DNA from 3 places in the Streptomyces sp. NPDC001714 genome. Region 3 is predicted to be linked to each of the others. Evidence: riboswitches for the same ligand, from Rfam matches in the RefSeq annotation. Region 3 holds a riboswitch; each other region holds the start of a gene.
What was found. Region 3 has a riboswitch for cobalamin ahead of ACFY0P_RS19050 (cobalamin biosynthesis protein). Riboswitches for the same ligand answer to the same signal wherever they lie in the genome.
Positions count from the first base shown of each region.

Region 1 (6,554 bases), on a different contig from region 3:
CCTGCAACGGGTGGGCGCCCACCACGCCACCGGTCTGCGCACGCTCGGGCTGATCACCATGCGGCTCGTCCAGGACCGTGCGGCCGATGTCGAGCCGCTGGTCCGGGACGTGTACGAGTCGGCGCCCGGCCAGGTCGCGGTGGCGTGGGCGCTGGTCCTGGCGCGCCTGGGCAGACGCGACGAGGCCCTGGCCGTACCCGTCCCCGCGGAACCGCCGCGGGACCATCTCTACGGCCTGGAGCTCGACTTCCGCGCCCAGCTCGCCGTGCTCCACCGGGACCACGACACGGCGGCCGCCCTCCTCGGGCACCTGCGGCCGCTGCGGGACCAGCTGGCGGGCGCGGCGGGCACCGCGTACGCGAGCCGTCCGCTCGCGCACGCCCTGGCCGACCTGCACCGGCTCCTCGGCGAGGACCGGGCGGCGGCCGAGGGCTACGCGCTGGCCGCACGCACCGCGCACGCCTGGGGATCGGCCCACCTCGCGGCGGACGCCCGTCGGGCCGCGGCGGACCTGGCCGACGCCCGGGCCCGCCGCCGCACCTTCGCGACCTGACGGCCCGGCACCGCGCCGCCCCCGTCGTCAGCCGCCGAGTGCGGTGTTCACCACCGCCTTGGCCTCCTCCTGCACCCGGGCCAGGTGGTCGGGGCCCTGGAAGGACTCGGCGTAGATCTTGTAGACGTCCTCGGTGCCGGACGGGCGGGCCGCGAACCAGGCGTTCTCCGTGGTCACCTTGATGCCGCCGATCGCGGCGCCGTTGCCCGGTGCCTCCGTGAGCACCGCGGTGACCGCCTCACCGGCCAGGGACTCGGCGGTGACCTGGGCCGGGGAGAGCTTGGCGAGGAGCGCCTTCTCCTCGCGGGTCGCGGGGGCGTCGATGCGGGCGTAGGCGGGTTCGCCGAAGCGGGCGGTGAGGGCGGCGTACTGCTCGGACGGGGTCTTGTCCGTCACGGCCGTGATCTCGGAGGCGAGCAGGGCGAGCAGGATGCCGTCCTTGTCGGTCGTCCACACGGAGCCGTCGCGGCGCAGGAAGGAGGCGCCGGCCGACTCCTCGCCGCCGAACCCGATCGCGCCGCTGACCAGTCCGTCCACGAACCACTTGAAGCCGACCGGGACCTCGACCAGTTGACGGCCGAGGTCGGCGGCGACCCGGTCGATCATCGAGGACGAGACGAGGGTCTTGCCGACACCGGCGCCCGCCGCCCACTGCTCGCGGTGGCGGTACAGGTAGGAGATGGCGACGGCGAGGTAGTGGTTGGGGTTCATCAGGCCGGCGTCGCGGGTGACGATGCCGTGCCGGTCGGCGTCGGCGTCGTTGCCGGTGGCGACCCGGAACTCGTCGCGCTTCTCGATGAGCGAGGCCATCGCGTACGGCGACGAGCAGTCCATGCGGATCCTGCCGTCCCAGTCCAGCGTCATGAAGCGCCAGGTGGGGTCGGTGTACGGGTTGACGACGGTGAGGTCGAGGCTGTGCCGTTCGGCGATCCGGCCCCAGTAGGCGACGGAGGCGCCGCCGAGCGGGTCGGCGCCGATGCGCAGCCCGGAGGCCCGGACCGCGTCGAGGTCGAGGACGCTGGGCAGGTCGTCGACGTAGACGCCCATGAAGTCGTACCGGCCGGTGGCCGGCGCGGCGAGCGCGCGCTCGTAGGGGATGCGCTGTACGTCCTTCATCCCGCCCGCGATGATCTGGTTGGCGCGGTCCTGGATCCAGGAGGTGGCGTCGGAGGCGGCGGGGCCGCCGCTGGGCGGGTTGTACTTGAAGCCGCCGTCGGCGGGCGGGTTGTGCGAGGGGGTGACCACGACACCGTCCGCGAGGCCGGTGGTACGGCCCCGGTTGTGGGTGAGGATCGCGTGCGAGACGGCGGGGGTCGGGGTGTAGCCGTCGGCACTGTCGATCAGGACGGTCACACCGTTGGCGGCGAAGACCTCCAGTGCGGTGACCTTGGCCGGCTCGGACAGGGCGTGGGTGTCGGCGCCCAGGAAGAGGGGGCCGTCGGTGCCCTGGCCGCTCCGGTACTCGCAGATGGCCTGGCTGGTGGCCGCGATGTGGTCCTCGTTGAACGCGGTCGTCAGCGACGACCCACGGTGTCCCGAGGTGCCGAACGCCACCCGCTGGCCCGGGTCGGACGGGTCGGGGTGCAGCGCGTAGTAGGCCGTGACCAGCCGGGCCACGTCGACGAGGTCCTCCGGAGCCGCCGGCCGGCCCGCTCGCTCATGCGGCATGAGTCCACTTCCTCCGCAGTCGTTGATCGATCACTCGCGGCCCATCTTTCCTTGTCAGCGGTCTCGGACGCGAGTGCGGCACCGGCCGCGCGCCGAAGACACGGCGGGTTCACGGCCGGTTCACAGCAGACGTACCTCACCGGGCGCCCGCTGTTCGAAGATGGAACGGGGGTGAGCGACCGGTTCGGCGGGATGCCGACGTCGGTTCAGGTGGGGCCGGCCGTCGGCGCGCAGGCCCACGACGGTGTGAGCGAACGCGAGAGGGCCCCCGGACGGTTCCGGTGGGCCCTCTCGTGTCGTTCGCCGTGCCGCGCTCCCGGTCAGTGCGGAGCGGGCACGGTACGCGGGGCAGCCGGTGCCTTCGCCGGCTTCGGGTTGAGGACGCGCTCGGCCAACTCGCCGAACAGCAGGCCGAATCCGCCCCACAGCACCGCCTGGATGGCGAGCGCCGAGAGCCGGAACCGCCACAGCAGGGTGGCCGGGAAGTCCGCCGGCACCTCGTTGACGACCGGCAGGAACTGGTACGCCAGCCCGATGACGACGGCGAACGCGAACACCGCGAGCACGGTCGCCCACCACGTGCCCAGCCGCGGTCGGAGCCGCTTGCCGAGGAGGGTGGCGGCGACCGCGAGGAGCACGCTGAGCAGCATCATCAGGAAGTACAGCGTGGTCCGCTTCCCGATGGTGTCCGGGTCGCCCACCGACGGCGGGTTGGCCGGGTACTTCAGGAACGGCACCACGTACACGGCCGTCAGCGCGCAGCCGGACAGCAGCAGCGCCGTCGCCCGCGGCGAGAGACGGCCGACGCGGCCGAGGGCGAAGCAGAAGGCCAGGGCGGCGATGCCGCCGAAGGCGACCCCGTAGACGAGGACACCGGTGGCCAGGCCGGCGGTGGACTGGAGGGAGCGGGAGACGACCTCCATCTCGTGCTCGTGCGAGTGGGCGTCCTCGAAGCTGATCGCCTTGTCGACGTTCGGCTCACCGAGCAGGTAGGCGACGACGAGGGCGAGCAGGCCGGCGGCCAGGCCGGCGAGCATGCCCCGCACCAGGAGGTTCCGGACCGTTGCGGAGTTCATGGGTGGTACGGCGCCCCTCGCGTCAGTGGCAGGGGAAGCCGAGCAGGTGGCGGGCGTCGTGCACCCACTCGTGGACGTCCGTGCCGCTGAACACGGAGGTGGCGCCCTGTTCGGCGCCGACGAAGTAGAGCAGGATCAGCATCAGGATGCCGAAGAAGACCGCCCACGGAGCTATCGCGGAGAGCGGCAGCTTGGCGGGAACGGCGGGGGTGGTGGCTGTCGGCGAAGCGACGGTCTGCGCCATGGCAGGACCTCCTCTGGGAGTTCGCGTCCCATCTCGGTGGTGCACAGGACGACGGCCACGGGTCTGACTCACGAGCAGCCCGGGGGCTCTCGCATACAGTGGCGCGACCGTTCCGGATTCCCACCGGGTTCCGTCTCGCCGTCGTCGATATCGGACAGACCGTACCGCGTGTCAGGAGCACGGCCAAGACCGCGTCACCAGGCGTGATCTTCGTCTCGCGCCTGGTGGACGGCCGGTGGGGCGGGTCAGACGGGTGGGGCGAGGCCCAGTTCGCACTCGCCGAGCGGGGCGAAGAAGCGGTCGACGTCGGCGTCGGTGACCTCGGCGAGGGTGGCCGGGGACCAGCGCGGGGCGCGGTCCTTGTCGACGACCTGGGCGCGGATGCCCTCCACCAGGTCATGGCTCGCGAGGGTCGCGCAGGAGACGCGGTACTCCTGGTCCAGGACCCGTTCCAGCGAGCCGAGTTGCCGGGCTCGGCGCAGCGCCTCCAGCGTGACCTTCAGGGCGGTGGGCGACCTGGTGAGCAGGGTGTCCGCAGCCTCCTTCGCCGCCGGGCCGCCGTACGCGAGCAGCCGCTCGACGATCTCCTCGACGGTGTCGGCCGCGTAGCAGGCGTCGATCCACGCCCGGTACCCGGCCAACTCCCCGTCGGGCGCCTGCCGTACCTGCCGGGCGAGCGCCTCGGACACGGGCAGGCCGGCGAGGTCGGAGACGAATGTCCGGAGCGAGCCGGACGGCATGTAGTGGTCGGCGAGTCCGCAGAGCACGGCGTCGGCGGCGCCGATCTGGGCGCCGGTCAGGGCGAGATGGGTGCCGAGTCCGCCGGGCGCCCGGCCGAGCAGGTAGGTGCCGCCGACGTCGGGCACGAAGCCGATCCCGGTCTCCGGCATGGCGATCCGCGACCGCTCGGTGGCGATCCGGACACTGCCGTGCGCCGAGACACCGACCCCGCCGCCCATCACGATGCCGTCCATGAGCGCGACGTAGGGCTTCGGGTACCGGGCGATGCGGGCGTTGAGCCGGTACTCGTCACGCCAGAACGCGGCCGCGGCCGACCCGTCGCCGTCGCGGGCGTCGTCGTGGACGGCGCGGATGTCACCGCCCGCGCACAGACCGCGCTCCCCCGCGCCGGTGATGACGACGGTCTCGACGGCGGGTTCGTGCTCCCAGGCGGTGAGGGCCTCGTCGATACGGCGCACCATCGCGTGGGACAGGGCGTTGATGGCCTTCGGGCGGTTGAGCGTGATGTGCGCGGCCCGTCCGTCGACGTGCAGCAGGACGTGTTCCTCGGCGCCGGTCATCCGGACACCTCCGCCGGGCCGCGGGCCACGATGAGGCGCATGATCTCGTCGGTTCCTTCCGGGACGGGGTGGACGCGTGCGTCGGACGATCTTCTCGTGTCCGTTTCGTCCACAGCACGCCGACCCGTCGAAAGGCGTGCCGATCGGCGGTCGGGGGCGGCGGCCGACGGCGACGAAGGGGCGCCGGAGAAGCGGAGGCCGCCGGTGTCGGCCTCGCCGCCGGTGATGACGGTGCCGCCGTCCTCGGCGTCGGCACCGTCATCGCCGTGGACCTGGCGGAGCGACGGCGTCAACCGGCCTCCGGGCTGGGCGCCCCACACACTCGACGGCGTGCCGGGCGAAGCTCGGCCGGCCGAGACGCTGACGGCACTGCGGGAGCGGTACGGGGACACACCGACGGCCTTGTGCACGGGCGACGGGCCGGGCCGTCACTCGTCGGGGATGCCGCCGCCACTCAGTGCGGGGACGGTCTTCTCCGGGTGGAGCAGGGAGCGGGTGCCGGCGCGGAGCTGGTCGAGTCTGTCGACGATGGTCCGGCCGACGGGGGTGTGGCCCCAGATGCTGATGCCCTGGTGGGTGCTGGGTTCCCAGGTGGACTCGTCGACGACGATCGGGTTCCAGCCGACCTCCCACTCGAAGCCGGAGGGGGTGCGGGCGTAGTAGGAGAGTTCCTTGTCGTTGGTGTGCCGGCCGACCGACAGGGCCATGTCGAAGCCGAGTTCGTGGACGCGTTGGTAGCTGCGGGCGAGGTCGTCCAGGGAGGCGGCCTGGATGTTGAGGTGCTGGACGCGGGTGCGGACGGGGTCGATGGGCAGGGCGCGGACGGCGGCGATGGCGATGGAGTGGTGGCGTTCGTTGACGCGCAGGAAGCGGATCTTGAGTTTGACGCCGCTGATGGTCTCGTCGATGTAGTCGGTGAGGCGGGCGTCGAAGACGGTGTTGAAGTAGCCGCGCATGAGGGTGGGTTTGGCCGAGGTGATGGCGACGTGGCCCATGCCGGAGTCGCCGGTGACCCAGCCGGACGCGAGCATCGTGAGGGGGGCCGTGGCGAGGACGGGGGTGGTGTAGATCTCCTGGGTGATGCCCTTGGGGCCGGGGAAGCGGAGCAGGCGTTCGACGCCGCGCTGCTTCGCCTCCTCGGTGGTGCCCTCCACCGCGGGGACGCCGTGGGCGCGGACCCGGGCCTCGATCTGCTCGAAGGTGGTGTGGTCGTCCAGGTGCCAGCCGAGGGCGACGACGTCCTCGGCGGGGCCGCGCCGCAGCAGGAACCGGCACTCGTGGTCGTCGAGGCGGAACCGCATCAGCCCGGTGTCGAGGTCGTCGTGGTGCATACCGATGGCGTCGGTGCCGAAACGACGCCAGTCACCGAACCTCTGTGTCTCGATGACCAGATAACCGAGGTGCACGGACCCGAAGACGTCAGGATGCGTGGTCATCGCCGGCCCGCCAGGAAGTCCGCGCACACGCTGTTGAACAGCTCGGCACGCTCCCACTGCACCCAGTGCCCGGTGTTGGCGACCTCGTACAGGTCGCAGTTGGGCATCCGGTCGGCCAGCATCCGGCCGCCGGAGGGCCGGTTGACCTTGTCCGCGGCACCCCACAGCACCAGGGTCGGCACCGGCAGGCGTGCCAGGCGCCTGTCGCGGGTGAAGTCCATCTTCCACACGGTGCCGAGGGACTTCGGGCGGGTCAGCGGCGGGTTCGCGACGACC
Region 1 covers NZ_JBIAUL010000002.1:378,089-384,642, reverse strand. Annotated here, with positions in the region: gene ACFY0P_RS06280 (BTAD domain-containing putative transcriptional regulator) at 1-553, shown strand, start outside; gene pgm (phosphoglucomutase (alpha-D-glucose-1,6-bisphosphate-dependent)) at 581-2,221, opposite strand; gene ACFY0P_RS06270 (CbtA family protein) at 2,542-3,297, opposite strand; gene ACFY0P_RS06265 (CbtB-domain containing protein) at 3,320-3,541, opposite strand; cobalamin riboswitch at 3,578-3,719, opposite strand; gene ACFY0P_RS06260 (enoyl-CoA hydratase/isomerase family protein) at 3,787-4,842, opposite strand; gene ACFY0P_RS06255 (hypothetical protein) at 4,839-5,135, opposite strand; gene ACFY0P_RS06250 (VOC family protein) at 5,271-6,278, opposite strand; gene ACFY0P_RS06245 (alpha/beta fold hydrolase) at 6,275-6,554, opposite strand, start outside.
Region 1: linked by a shared signal. The riboswitch ahead of ACFY0P_RS06265 (CbtB-domain containing protein) and the one ahead of ACFY0P_RS19050 (cobalamin biosynthesis protein) in region 3 are both predicted to bind cobalamin.

Region 2 (6,554 bases), on a different contig from region 3:
CGTAGCCGCCGCCCTCCGGGGTGAGCAGCCCGTACGTGCCCGCGCAGACGCCGAGCAGACCGCCGAGGGTGAGCCCGGCCGTCGTACGGCGGACCCGGTCCGGTACGTCGGCGCTGCGGCCGTACCCGCGCGCGTCCATGGCGGCCGCGAGGGCGACCGAACGCTCCAACGCGCCCTCCAGGACCGGGAGCGCGACCTGGAGCAGGCCGCGGACGCCGGAGTCGGGGCGGCCGCGCAGCCGCCGGGCGGCCCGCAACCGCTGCACGTCGGCGACGAGGTGCGGGGCGAAGGTGAGCGCGACGACGACGGCCACCCCCAGCTCGTACAGGGCACCGGGCAGGGACTTGAGCAGTCGGGCCGGGTTGGCGAGCGCGTTCGCGGCACCGACGCAGATGAGGAGGGTGGCGATCCGGAGCCCGTCGTAGAGCGCGAAGACGAGCGCCTCGGCCGTGACCTTCCCGCCGAGCCGGATGCCCTGGGCCCAGTGCGGGAGCGGGACTTCGGGGAGCGTGACGAGGGTGTGCGCGCCGGGGACGGGGGAGCCGAGGACGACGGTGAACGCGAGGCGCACGAGGAGGACGGCGAGACCGAGCCTGGCGAACGCGGCGTAGGAGCGGGACCAGGGGGCGGATCGGCTGCGGCAGGCGGCCACCACGTAGGCGGTGACCGCGATGAGCAGGCCGAGGAGGAGGGGGTCGGTGGTCCGGGACGCGGCGACCCCGAGAGAGAGGGACCAGAGCCACCAGGCACCGGGGTGCACGGGGGAGCGGCGCTGCTGCCGGGGGGCGAGGGGTTTCACTCGCCCCCGCTTGCGGGGTGCCTCCCCCGGCCTTCGGCCGCGGGGACCCCCAGCGCCCACCCTCCCCCACTCTCGGCTCCGCTCGAGCCGGGGGACCCCCACCGCCCCAGCGGCACGACTGCCCGCAGCCAGGAGGCGCCCCGCAAGGGACGCGGGGAACTGCGCGAGCGGTCCCCACGGGTCTGTGGTGGTGCGACTGCCCGTGGCCGGGACGTGCCCCTTTAGGGGCGCGGGGAACTGCGCGAGCGGCCCCCACCGGCCTGTGGTGGCGCGACTGCCTGTGGCTGGGACGTGCCCCTTTAGGGGCGCGGGGAACTGCGCGAGCGGCCCCCACCGGCCGGTGGTGGCGCGACTGCCTGTGGCTGGGACGTGCCCCTTTAGGGGCGCGGGGAACTGCGCGAGAAGTTCCCACCGGCCCGCGCTGTGGCGCTCACGCATTCTTTCGCCGCCGTGCCTGCCAGAAGGCCCCCGCCGCAAGGACCGCGACAACTCCCGCACCGGCTGTGAGCCCGAGCGACGGCCCGCTGCCCGACGTGCCCTCGGGCGCCGCGGTCACCTTCTCCCCGCAGCCCCGCCCCGGATACCCCCCGATGGCGCACAGCAACGCGTTCGTGTCGTACCGCATCGGCTTCGCCACCGTCGCCAGCGCCTCCGCCGTCGTCGCGTCCTCGGAGACCACCGCGCAGGCCGTCCGCCGCGCAGGCGGCTTCTCTCCCGAGGGCGCGTCCGCCGCCGTACCGAAGTCGAGGACCAGCCCCACCCGCTTCCGGCCCCCGACGGCAGGGGTCTCCCCGCAGATCGTCCCGAAGTCGGCCGTGCCGCGCGGCCGCGACGCGTCCGCCGAGTCCTCGCTCACCGCGAAGCGGAAGCCCTCGACCGAACCGTCGGCGGGCCGCGCCGTCGACGGGCCCTGCGTGGCGTACGTCCAGCGCGCGCCGTCCCGCTCCCAGAAGGACCAGTAGCGGTAGCCGGTGGCCGCCGCCGGCCCGGCGGCCGTCGCGCACAGCGTCAGCGCGGCCAGGAGCAACAGCGCCGCACGACGGACCGCGGTCACAGCTGCTGCTGCTTCCGGCGGCCGCTGAACAGGAAGCCGATGCCGATACCCGCGACGAGCCCGGTGCCGACGATCCACCACACGCTGTTGCCCGACTTCTTCCCCTCGGCGTGCTTCTCGGCGTGCTTCGCGGCGGCGGCCCGCGGGGCCGGTCCCGTCGCATTCAGCGCCGTCACCAGGTTCGTACCGCCGAAGTCACGCGGGTCCGCGCCCATCGCGTGCGCGGCCAGGATCAGCTCGGCGTAGGCCGCGGGCCCGCTCTGCTCCGCCCACGGCGCGGCGTGCGCCTCCAGCCAGGCGTACGGCTTCTGCGCCTGCTCGGTCCAGCCCTGCGCGGCCAGGGCGACGACCGCGTCGGCGGTGTTGCCGTAGTCCGGCTGGGATGCGGCGCCGGGGAGCGTGGAGACGAGGTGGCCGGTCTTGGACATGGCGCCCGCCAGGTACGCGGCGCCGTTGCGGGCCACCTCCTCCCGCGTGAGCGTCTTGTCGGAGTCGGCGCAGGCGCGGTCCTTCGCCGGGGCCTTCCCGGCCGTCGCCACGAACCCCTTGCCGAGGGCCCCGAGCACCCCGGCCGCCGTCGCGTCGGCGTTGGCGGCCGGCTTCCCCTGCTTGTCCGGCTGGTAGGCGAGGGCACCGCCGCCGTCCTCGTCGCAGGCGACGGACCACTTGGCGAGGAGGTCGTACGGAGACCTGTCCGCGCTCGCGCCGGCCGCCGCGAGCGCGCCGATGACCACACCGGTGGAGTTGGTGTCACTGGGCGAGCCCGGGTTGTAGCCCCAGCCGCCGTCCGTGTTCTGCTGCGACTTCAGCCAGGTCACGGCCTTGTCCGCGGCGGCGTCGTGCCCGCCGGCCGCCTTCAGCGCCTGTACGGCGGCGGCCGTGCTGTTCGTGTCGACGATGACCTTGGCGTCACAGGCCGCCGTCGGCTCGGCGCGGAACGCGGCGAACGAGCCGTTCGCGCACTGCTGCCCGGCCAGCCAGTCCACCGCCTTCACGGCCGGGGTCACCCCCACCGCGCGCTGGGCCAGCAGGGCGAGCGACTGGCGCCAGACGCCGTCGAACCTGGGGTCCGAACCGCCGTACAGCCCTGACGGGAGGACCGCCGAGGCGGACGGCGACGGGGACGCGGTGCCGGTGGCCAGTGCGGTCGTCGCGGGTGTGGCGGTACCGATGACGGCGGTGGCGGCCAGCACCCCGGCGATGCGGCGGAGGACGGTCATGGTCGGCGGTGCCTCTCCCTGCGGGGAGCCGGGCAGCACGGGACACCCCGGCGGCTCGGCTCCGTAAACCTCGACGGTGCCGTGCGACGACGGGTGCCGGCGCACATGAGCCGATCAACGTCCCGGGCGGGGCAGTCCGGCTTGCCGCACTGCGTGCGGCTCACGGTTGCGGGTCAGCGCCGGAATTGCACCGGCTTCCCCCCGTACGGGTGATGACGACCCGGCTACCTTACCGGCCGCCGACGGGAAGCTGAGAGGGGGCTGTGCGGGGACCGTTTCGTTATGGTCACGCCATGACGGGGAGACTGCTCGGGTCGGGGCGTTCGGCCGACGTGTACGAGATCGACGAGGCGTGGGTGCTGCGCCGGGACCGGGACGGCTGGGGGGACGCGGCCGCCGAGGGCGCGGTGATGACGTACGTACGGGAGCACGGGTATCCGGCGCCCCGGGTGCGGCCGTCCGGATCCCGTACCGAACTGGTCGTGGAGCGGCTGTCCGGGCCGACCATGCTGGCGGCGCTGCTGGCGGGGGAGACGGACGCGGCGGAGGGCGGTGCGCTGCTCGCCTCGCTGCTGCGGCGGCTGCACGCCGTGCCCGGCCGGGACCCGGCCGACCCCGGCGCCCGGGTCCTCCACCTCGACCTGCATCCGGACAACGATGGGGGTCCCCCCGGCTCGAACGAAGTTGAGAGCTGGGGGAGATGACCCCCGACGGCCCCCGGGTCATCGACTGGACCAACGCCGAGGACGGGCCGCCCGGGCTCGACTGGGGCATGTCCGCGGTGATCCTCGCCCAAGCGGCCCTCGGTGTACATCCGTTGGCCCACGACCTGCTCGCGGCCCTGCTCGCCGATCCGGGCGAGCTCACCGAGGAAGGGCTGACGGAGGCCCTGCGACGGCGGGCCGCCAACCCGACGATGACCCGAGACGAAGTCGAAGTGCTCGGTGAGGCGGGACAGTTGGTACGGGCGATCGCCTTCTAGCGCCGCGCCGCCCGCGGGCGCGCCGCCCGCGGGCGCGCCGCCCGCGGGCGCGCCCGCGGACTACCCCCGCGTGAAGCCGTGGCTCCGCTCCACCTTCGCCACGTGCAGCGTGTAGCTCTCGTACCACTCGGCCCGCCCGCGCTTCTGCGCCGCACGGTGCTCGGCGTCGGTCCGCCACCGGGTGAGGGCGTCGGCGTCGCGGAAGTACCCGACGGTGATGCCCAGCCCGCCGGGAGTCTGCGCGTGGTCCATCCCCAGGTACCCGGGGATGTCCTTCACCAGGTCCTCCATGCGTGCGTTGGTCTCGCTGTAGCCGCTCTGGTCCTGGGTTCGCACCGTGGTGAACACAGCCACGTAGTAAGGGGGTTCGTAGGCCTCGACGGGCGCGACAGGCGCTTCCGGGTGATTGCTCATGGCGGCACCGTAGCGGGTCCGGCGAAGTCGGCTGCGGTTCGGCAGCGCGCCAAAGGGGCGCTGGGGGGAACCCCCGGCCGAAGGCGGGGGGAGGAACTGCGCGGCCGGCCCCCACCGGCCCGCGGTGAACCAGCGGCCTGACCAGCGGAGCGCTCAGGCCGCGTTCGCGAGCGGCGCGATGCCCGCCGACAGGTGGCGGGCCATGCGGCGCAGTGCGTCGTCGCAGGCGTCCGGGGTCTCGCCGACCGCCACCCAGAGGGCCAGCCGGTCGGCGGCGGTGGCGTGCGGGCCGGCGGTGACGTGGTTGCCGGTGTGCTGGGTGAGCAGCATGCGGTCGGCGCCCGGCTCGTGGGCGGCGTCGGGGGAGAGGTCCAGGTGGTCGAGGCGGCCGGTGGCGGCCGGGTAGGCGAACTGGATCGCGGCCGCCCGCTGCCGGGTGGGTGTCGTGTCGGCCGCCTCGCCGGTGGCCAGGGCGGCCGCGGCCCGGGCGAGGTCGACGCCGGTGGCCCGTCTGACGAGGAGCGGGATCAGGTCGCCCGGGAGGTGCGGGGCGACGTCGGTGACCCGGGGGCCGCGGTCGGTGAGGGTGAGGCCGATGTGCAGGACACCCCGGTCGACGCCGAGCGCGAGCACGGTGCGGTCGACGGCCAGGCGCAGGAAACGGTTGTGCAGCAGGCCGTCGTGGGCGTGCACGGTGTGCCGGAGCGGCTGCCGGGCGGGCGCCGGGCCCAAGGTCGTACGGGTGATGGCGGCGATGCGGATCTCGCCGTCGAGGACGATCGTCTCGGCCGAGACGCGGGGTCCGCCGGGGTCCTCGGGGTCGCCGGTGGGAACCGTGTGGCCGGCCAGCAGCGCGCGCAGTGCGGGCGGGTCGCTACAGGCTTCGGCCGTGGTGAGGGAGGGGCCGGGCAGCCCCAACTGCCCGGCGATCCTCGCGGCGGCGGCCGCGTACTCGCCCGTGAAGGTCAGCACGCCGCGGACCCGGTGCCGGGCCGCGAACCGCACCACCGCCGACGCTGTCGCGCCGCCTTTGCCGGGGTCCGCCGCGAGGTGACCGGCCAGGCACGGCTGTGCCCAGGCGGGCGGCGCGGCGTCCACCAGCAGCACCGGGCGGGCCGAGGCGATGCGCGTCAGCACGACCTCGTCGTACGCGCACCGGCGGCCGGCGCCGAGGAGCAGGACGGGCTGTGGCATCGGTTCGCCTCACCTTCTGGGGAGGAGGCGCGGCGGCTGGTCGCTCCGGATGCCGCTCCCCCTTAGGCGGCGCCCGAGGCGGGTCGGTTCGACCGTGGCCTGGTGACGTGATCCTTTCCTGCCGGTCCGTCACATGTCAACGATTGCTGCCCTCTTGCGCAGTGGACCTTGTCATGTCTGGTGGCCGGGACCGGTGATTCGATAACCTCGCGTCTGCTCGGCTCCGCTCGGCCGACCGCCCGACCACGCGCGTCCAGGGGGACCTTGGTGAGTGACGCCCATGCCCCGCTGACCGGCGTACTGGAACGGCTCGGGGAGCTGACCGGACGTCCGGGACGGCTCTCCGAGGTGCTGGACGTGGCCGACCTGTCGTTCCGCACGGGGATCCCGGTCGGGGTGGTCGCCGAACTCCTGTCGGGCGGGCCCGCGCCCGAGGCCGGGCTCGCCGAACGGGTCCGGCAGCGACTGGACTTCATCCGGGAGAACCGGCGCCGGCCCGACGGCAAGCGGTACTCGCTGGGCGAACTCGCGGCGATCGCCGGCACCAGCAGGCAGTGGCTGAGCGAGTGGCGCAAGAGCGGGCTGCCGAGCCTCGAACACACCGACCGGCTGCGGCGGTTCTTCGGTCTCCCGCCCGGCTTCTTCACCGCCGACGAGCCGGAGGCGCTGTACGAGGCGCTCCAGCCGGTGCTGCAGGGCCTTCAGGCCCAGGCCGACCCGCTCTCCCGGCTCCGCGAGAGCGGTCTGGTCCGCCTTGCGGCCCGCGCCCCTCAGATGAACGCCCGCCAACTGGCCACCCTCGCCGACCTGGCGGAAATGCTCATCACCGCGGAGGGTGCCGTCAACTGAGCTGCGGGCAGGCCTGTTTCAGCCGCTCGCCGTGGGGGTCGG
Region 2 covers NZ_JBIAUL010000004.1:175,878-182,431, reverse strand. Annotated here, with positions in the region: gene ACFY0P_RS12460 (energy-coupling factor transporter transmembrane component T) at 1-799, opposite strand, end outside; gene ACFY0P_RS12455 (SCO2322 family protein) at 1,230-1,853, opposite strand; gene ACFY0P_RS12450 (prenyltransferase/squalene oxidase repeat-containing protein) at 1,850-3,073, opposite strand; cobalamin riboswitch at 3,181-3,312, opposite strand; partial or broken gene ACFY0P_RS12445 (phosphotransferase) at 3,367-4,055, shown strand; gene ACFY0P_RS12440 (antibiotic biosynthesis monooxygenase family protein) at 4,116-4,469, opposite strand; gene ACFY0P_RS12435 (hypothetical protein) at 4,623-5,663, opposite strand; gene ACFY0P_RS12430 (helix-turn-helix domain-containing protein) at 5,931-6,512, shown strand; gene ACFY0P_RS12425 (nuclear transport factor 2 family protein) at 6,531-6,554, opposite strand, start outside.
Region 2: linked by a shared signal. The riboswitch ahead of ACFY0P_RS12450 (prenyltransferase/squalene oxidase repeat-containing protein) and the one ahead of ACFY0P_RS19050 (cobalamin biosynthesis protein) in region 3 are both predicted to bind cobalamin.

Region 3 (6,554 bases):
TCGGCGGCGTGGTCGGCGTGCAGACCGGCGCGGCCCTGGGCGGCGCGTACCGCGAGCGGCAGCAGGTGCTCGGGGATGTGCCGGGCCTGGGCGAGGGCGCGCAGAGTGGCCTCCCAGCTGAGTACCGGGGAGTCCAGGACAAGGCCGGAGATCCGCTCGCGCAGTGCCGAGTGGGCGGCGGCGCGCAGCGCCATGGTGGCGCCGGTGGACCAGCCGTGCAGGACGACGCGGCGGGCGCCGTAGCGGACGGCATAGCGGATCGCCGCGTCCAGGTCGCGCCACTCGCTCTCGCCGAGGTGGCTCAGGCCGTCCGGGGGGCGCGGGGCGCCGAGGTCGCCGCGGTAGGCGAGGGCGAGCACCGGCAGGCGCCGGGCGTGCAGGAACGCCATGACGTTCATGGGGTGCTCGCGGGTGGTGCCGAGGCCGTGCACCGCGATCACCCAGGTGTCCCGGTGGCCGGGCACGAACCAGGCGGGCAGCGGGCCGAGTTCGCCGGGCAGGTCGACGTCGGCGTACTCCAGGCCCAGGGCCGTGCCCGGGTTGCCGACGTGGACGTTGGCGGTGAGCCAGGCCCGGTCGCCGGTCTCGAAGGTGCCGTGGGTCACCCGCTCCAGCCGCCGCACGACGGTGTCGGGGGTGTGCGCGGCGGACTCCAGGACGGCGCCGACGACCGCGTGCGAGCCGTCGCCTGCCAGGCCGTAGGTGCCGGGGCGCAGCGAGGCGAGGTCGCGGGTGAGGGTGATGCGGCCGGCCGCGGTGCCGTGCACGGTGAGCCGGGGTTCGGTGGGCAGGGGGCGGCCGGGCGGTGCCTTCAGCGCGGCGTCACTGGCGAACCGCCCCGCGGCCACGCCGGCCGCACCGGCGGCGAGTACGGCACCGACGGCAGCGGCCGTGACTTTGACTGGGCGCACCTGTCCAGTGTCGGGGCGGACATCGACGGCGGCCAGTGGAGCGGAGGGGCTGGTGCGAGCGGGGCGGGTCCGCGGGGCGCGGTCCGGGCGGGCTCAGCCCTGTCGCTGCCCGTAGCCTCGGAGCCGCTCGCCCGCCTCCGCCACCTGTTCCGGGGAGAGCAGGCTGGGGGTCAGTCCGGGTACCGAGGACGCCGTCAGCCACAGGCGGCACATCCACTCCAGCTGGGCGGTGCGGTCGTAGGCCTGGGCCAGGGTGGTGCCGTAGGTGATGGTGCCGTGGTTCTGGAGGAGGCAGCCGGAGCGGTCGGTCAGGGCGCGGAGCATGTTCTCGGCCAACTCGTCGGTGCCGTACGTCGCATACGGGGCAACCCGGACCGCGCCGCCGAGCGCGGCGGACATGTAGTGGATCGCCGGCAGCTCGGGGACGAGCGTGGAGACGGCCGTCGCGTGGACGGCGTGGGTGTGGACGACGGCCCCGGCGTCGGTGCTGCCGTAGATCGCGAGGTGCATCGGCAGTTCGCTGGTCGGGACCAGGGTGCCGAGGACCTGGCGGCCCGCGAGGTCGACGCCCGTCACGTCGTCCGGGGTGAGCCGGTCGTACGGCAGGCCCGACGGTGTGACCAGCACGGTGTCGCCGACGCGGACCGAGACGTTGCCGGAGGTGCCGACGACCAGTCCGTCGGAGACCGTGCGGCGGGCGGTGGCGACGAGTTCGCGCCAGGCGTCCGCCTCCGCCGCGCGCACATCCCGCCTTCGCGGCTCCGACACACCTTGTGCGCCGGCCCGTCCGTCCCGTCCGTCACCCTCGACCCGGCGCTGCTCAGCCATGGCCCGATCCTGTCAGGCGGCGCCCCAACCGGCCTGCGCGGCGGGGCACTTTAGGCCCGGCGTCCCGAATCCAGTAGAGCGCAAAACGCCACAAATAGGTCTATTTCCTGGCTTGGCCGAAGATCGCTGAAGATACGGCGATCTTCCAATAATCTCTGGACGATTTTTCGTACACGTCGCCATTCCGGGGGAAACATGGCCCGTGACCGCATTCCACCGACCCGCCACCTCGGCCGCGCCCTCGCGGCGTCCGTGGCGGCGCTCGCCCTCGCGGGCACCGCGACCGCGCTCGCCGGGACACCGGTGTCCGCGGCGAGCATGCCGAAGGGGCACGACGTCTCCTCGCACCAGAAGAACGTCGACTGGTCGAGCGCCAGGGCGCAGGGCGCCAGGTTCGTCTACATCAAGGCCACCGAGTCCACGACCTACCGCAACCCGTACTTCGACCAGCAGTACAACGGCTCGCGCCAGGCGGGAATCAGGCGGGGCGCGTACCATTTCGCCCTGCCGGACAAGTCGTCGGGCGCCCGGCAGGCCGCGTATTTCGTGAGCCACGGCGGCACCTGGACGGCGGACGGCTGGACGCTGCCGCCCGCGCTCGACGTCGAGTACAACCCGTACGACAAGAAGCACAGGTGCTACGGGCTGAGCAACTCCCGGATGGTCGCGTGGATCAGGTCCTTCAGCGACGAGCTGAAGCGGGAGACCGGCCGGCGGCCGGTGATCTACACGACCACGAACTGGTGGAACCTCTGCACCGGCGGCAGCAGCGCGTTCGCCGCCGACCACGCGCTGTGGATCGCCCGCCACGGCTCGGCGGACGCCGGGACGCTGCCGGCCGGATGGTCGTCCTGGACCTTCTGGCAGTACGACAACAGGGGCAGCCTGCCGGGTGACCAAAATCTCTTCAACGGGTCGGCGGGCCGGCTGAAGTCGTTCGCCATGGGCCTCTAGCCAAGCGGCGACCGGGCCGCCGGACCGGAATCGGGACGGCGGCCTCGCCCCACCCCGCCCCTCGTCACCCCAGAATCGATCTCATACACCACCAGGACCGCCCCAGTTCACCTTCCGTTCACTCAGGTTGCCTACGGTCCAACAGCCAATGACCTCGAAAGATTGCCTGGGTAAATGGAAAACTTCTCGCTGATCCTCGCGATTGTGGTGGTCACCGCACTCGCGTTTGATTTCACGAACGGTTTCCACGACACCGCCAACGCGATGGCCACGACCATCTCGACCGGTGCGCTCAAGCCCAAGATCGCGGTGGCCATGTCCGCCGCGCTCAACCTGGTGGGCGCCTTCCTCTCGGTGGAGGTCGCCAACACGATCTCCAAGGGTCTCGTCGACGAGAACGGCATTCGTCCCGAGGTCATCTTCGCCGCCCTCGTCGGCGCCATCCTCTGGAACCTCGTGACCTGGCTGGTGGGCCTGCCCTCCAGTTCCTCGCACGCCCTCATGGGCGGTCTGATCGGTGCCACCGTCGCCTCCGCCGGCTTCGGCGCGGTCCACGGCGACGTGCTCGTCACCAAGGTCCTGCTCCCGGCGGTCGCCGCCCCCGTCGTCGCGGGCCTCGCGGCGGCGCTCTCCACCCGCCTCTCCTACAGGCTCGCGAAGAACGCCGAGGACGAGGCCACCCGCAAGGGTTACCGCGCCGGCCAGATCGCCTCCGCCGGCCTGGTCTCGCTCGCGCACGGCACCAACGACGCGCAGAAGACCATGGGCATCATCACCCTCGCGCTGATCGCGGGCGGTGCCATCGCCCCCGGCTCGAACCCTCCCACCTGGGTCATCCTCTCCGCCGGCCTCGCCATCGCGCTCGGCACCTACATCGGCGGCTGGCGGATCATCCGCACCATGGGCACGGGTCTGACCGACCTCCAGCCGCAGCAGGGCTTCGCCGCCCAGACCAGCGCGGCCACCGCCATCCTGGCCTCCTCCCACCTCGGCTTCTCCCTCTCCACCACGCACGTCGTCTCCGGATCCGTGATGGGCGCGGGCCTCGGCCGCAAGGGCGGCACGGTCCGCTGGTCCACCGCGACCCGCATGATGGTCGCCTGGGTGCTCACGCTCCCGGCCGCCGCGCTGGTCGGCGCGCTCGCCGAGTCCGTGACGGACCTCGGCGACTGGGGTACGGCCGTCGTCGCCGTCTTCCTCGTGACCGCCAGCGCCGCGATCTGGAAGCTGTCCCGCCGCGAGGTCGTGGACAGCAGCAACGTCGTCGGCACCGAGGAGCCGGCCGGTGTGGTGACCGCGGCGATCGCCGCCGTGACCCCGCCGCCCGCGGGCCCGGTGGCGGTCACGGACGACCTGACCGCCACCATCCCCGCCCCCGCCCCGGCCGCCACCGCGACCGACCCGGCCGCCACCGTCTGACCCCGAGGAAGAACCGACATGAACATCGACTGGGCAGCCATCGGCTCCGTCTTCGGCGTCAGCCTCGTGGCCACCGTGGGCCTGGTGGCCCTCTTCACCCTCGGCATCAAGGGCCTCTCCGCCCGCGAACGCGCCACCGCCCAGGGCGACTCCGCGGCCCTCGCCGTGACCGCCGCCTACCTCTGCTTCGCCGGCTGCGCGGCCGCCGTGGCGTACGGCATCCACCTGATCGTGGCGAAGGCCTGAGGCGAGAGGCCTGACGCAAAGGGCCTCGTCGGCGCCGCGAAGGCTCCTCTCCGTCCGTCGGAGAGGAGCCTTCGGCATGCCCCACCGGCCCCGTTGGGCAACCGGTGTGGGCCTTCCCACACACTCCCCTCGCAGGTCAACGGCAAGTTGACGGGTCTTCCGGGGGCGTGGTGGACTTCCGGAGCCATGTACGGCGGCAAGGGAGGAAGCCGGTGTGAATCCGGCGCGGTCCCGCCACTGTCACCGGGGTAGCAATCCCCGGAAGCCAGGAACTCCCACCGCCGGTCTCGTCGAACCAGGGCGCGGACACCCTGAGTGAGGACATATCGCCATGCGCGGCTGCCGACCGAGGTTCAGTACCCGGCCCGTCCCCGTATCCGACCCCGCGGCCGGCTGAGCCGATGGGTGCCGATCGCGTCTTCGCGTACGGCGCCGCCGCCGGCCTTCTCGGTGATCTGCTGCTCGGCGATCCGCGCCGAGGGCATCCGGTCGCCGTGTTCGGGCGGGCGGCCGGAGCCGTGGAGCGGGTGCTGTGGCGGGACCACCGCGGGTGGGGCGCGCTGCACACCGCCGTGTGCGCCGGTGGCGCCGTGGCGCTGGGCGCCGTCGCCCAGCGGATCGTACGCCCCTCCGCCGTCGCGTCCGTGGCCCTCACCGGCGCGGCCACCTGGGCCGTGGTCGGCGGTACCTCGCTCGCGCGCGAGGCCCGCGGCATCGGGCGGGCCCTGGAGGCGGGCGATGTCGAGGCGGCCCGTGCCCGGCTGCCACATCTGTGCGGACGGGATCCGCAGGCGCTGGACGCCGACGGGATCGCCCGGGCGGTCGTGGAGTCCGTCGCCGAGAACACGAGCGACGCGGTCGTGGGAGCGCTGGTGTGGGGAGCCGTGGGGGGCGTCCCCGGGCTGGTGGGGTTCCGGGCCGTCAACACCCTGGACGCCATGGTGGGGCACAAGTCGGCCCGGTACCGGCGGTACGGGTGGGCTGCCGCGCGGCTGGACGATGTGGCGGGGTGGCCGGGGGCACGGCTCACCGCCGTCCTGGCCGCGGTGGCCGGTGACGATCGGCGGGGGGCCGTACGGGCCTGGCGGGCCGACGCGGCGAAGCATCCCAGTCCCAACGCGGGGCCCGTGGAGGCGTCCTTCGCGGGGGCGTTGGGGGTGCGGCTCGGGGGGACGTTGTCGTACGGCGGGCGGGTCGAGCACCGGCCGGTGCTGAACGGGGAGGGGCGCGCGGTGGAAGTCGCGGACATCGAACGGGCGGTGCGGTTGTCGCGGCGGGTGGGGTGGCTGGCGTTGGGGGTGAGTGCGGCGAGTGCCTTGCTGCGGGGGTCGCTTTCACGGCGCCCTGGGGGTTCCTCATGAACAGCGGCGGGCTCCTCGTCGCCGGTACCACCTCCGATGCCGGGAAGAGTGTCGTGACCGCCGGTATCTGCCGGTGGCTGGTGCGGCAGGGTGTGAAGGTCGCGCCGTTCAAGGCGCAGAACATGTCGCTCAACTCCTTCGTCACGCGCGAAGGCGCCGAGATCGGGCGGGCGCAGGCCATGCAGGCGCAGGCCTGCCGGGTGGAGCCGACCGCGCTCATGAACCCCGTGCTGCTCAAGCCCGGCGGCGAGCAGAGCAGTCAGGTCGTGCTGCTCGGCAAGCCCGTCGGCGAACTGAGCGCGCGTGGCTATCACGGCGGGCGGCAGCAGAAGCTGCTCGGGACCGTGCTCGACTGTCTCGCCGAGTTGCGGGGCACGTATGACGCGGTGATCTGTGAGGGGGCGGGCAGTCCGGCGGAGATCAATCTGCGCCGGACCGACATCGTGAACATGGGGATCGCCCGGAACGCCGGGCTGCCCGTGCTCGTCGTCGGCGACATCGACCGCGGGGGTGTCTTCGCCTCCTTCTTCGGGACCGTGGCGCTGCTCTCGCCGGAGGACCAGGCCCTGGTCGCCGGGTTCCTCGTCAACAAGTTCCGCGGGGATGTCTCCCTGCTGGAGCCGGGCCTCGACATGCTCCACGGGCTCACCGGGCGGCACACCTACGGCGTCCTCCCCTTCCGGCACGGGCTCGGGATCGACGAGGAGGACGGGCTGCGGGTGTCCCTGCGGGGAACCGTCCGCGAGTCGAACACGGCCCCGCCCGTCGGGGAGGACGTGCTGCGGGTCGCCGTCTGCGCCATCCCTCTGATGTCCAACTTCACGGACGTCGACGC
Region 3 covers NZ_JBIAUL010000006.1:491,694-498,247, reverse strand. Annotated here, with positions in the region: gene ACFY0P_RS19075 (alpha/beta hydrolase) at 1-911, opposite strand, end outside; gene ACFY0P_RS19070 (class II aldolase/adducin family protein) at 1,005-1,739, opposite strand; gene ACFY0P_RS19065 (lysozyme) at 1,935-2,693, shown strand; gene ACFY0P_RS19060 (anion permease) at 2,868-4,112, shown strand; gene ACFY0P_RS19055 (hypothetical protein) at 4,131-4,358, shown strand; cobalamin riboswitch at 4,513-4,653, shown strand; gene ACFY0P_RS19050 (cobalamin biosynthesis protein) at 4,760-5,719, shown strand; gene ACFY0P_RS19045 (cobyric acid synthase) at 5,716-6,554, shown strand, end outside.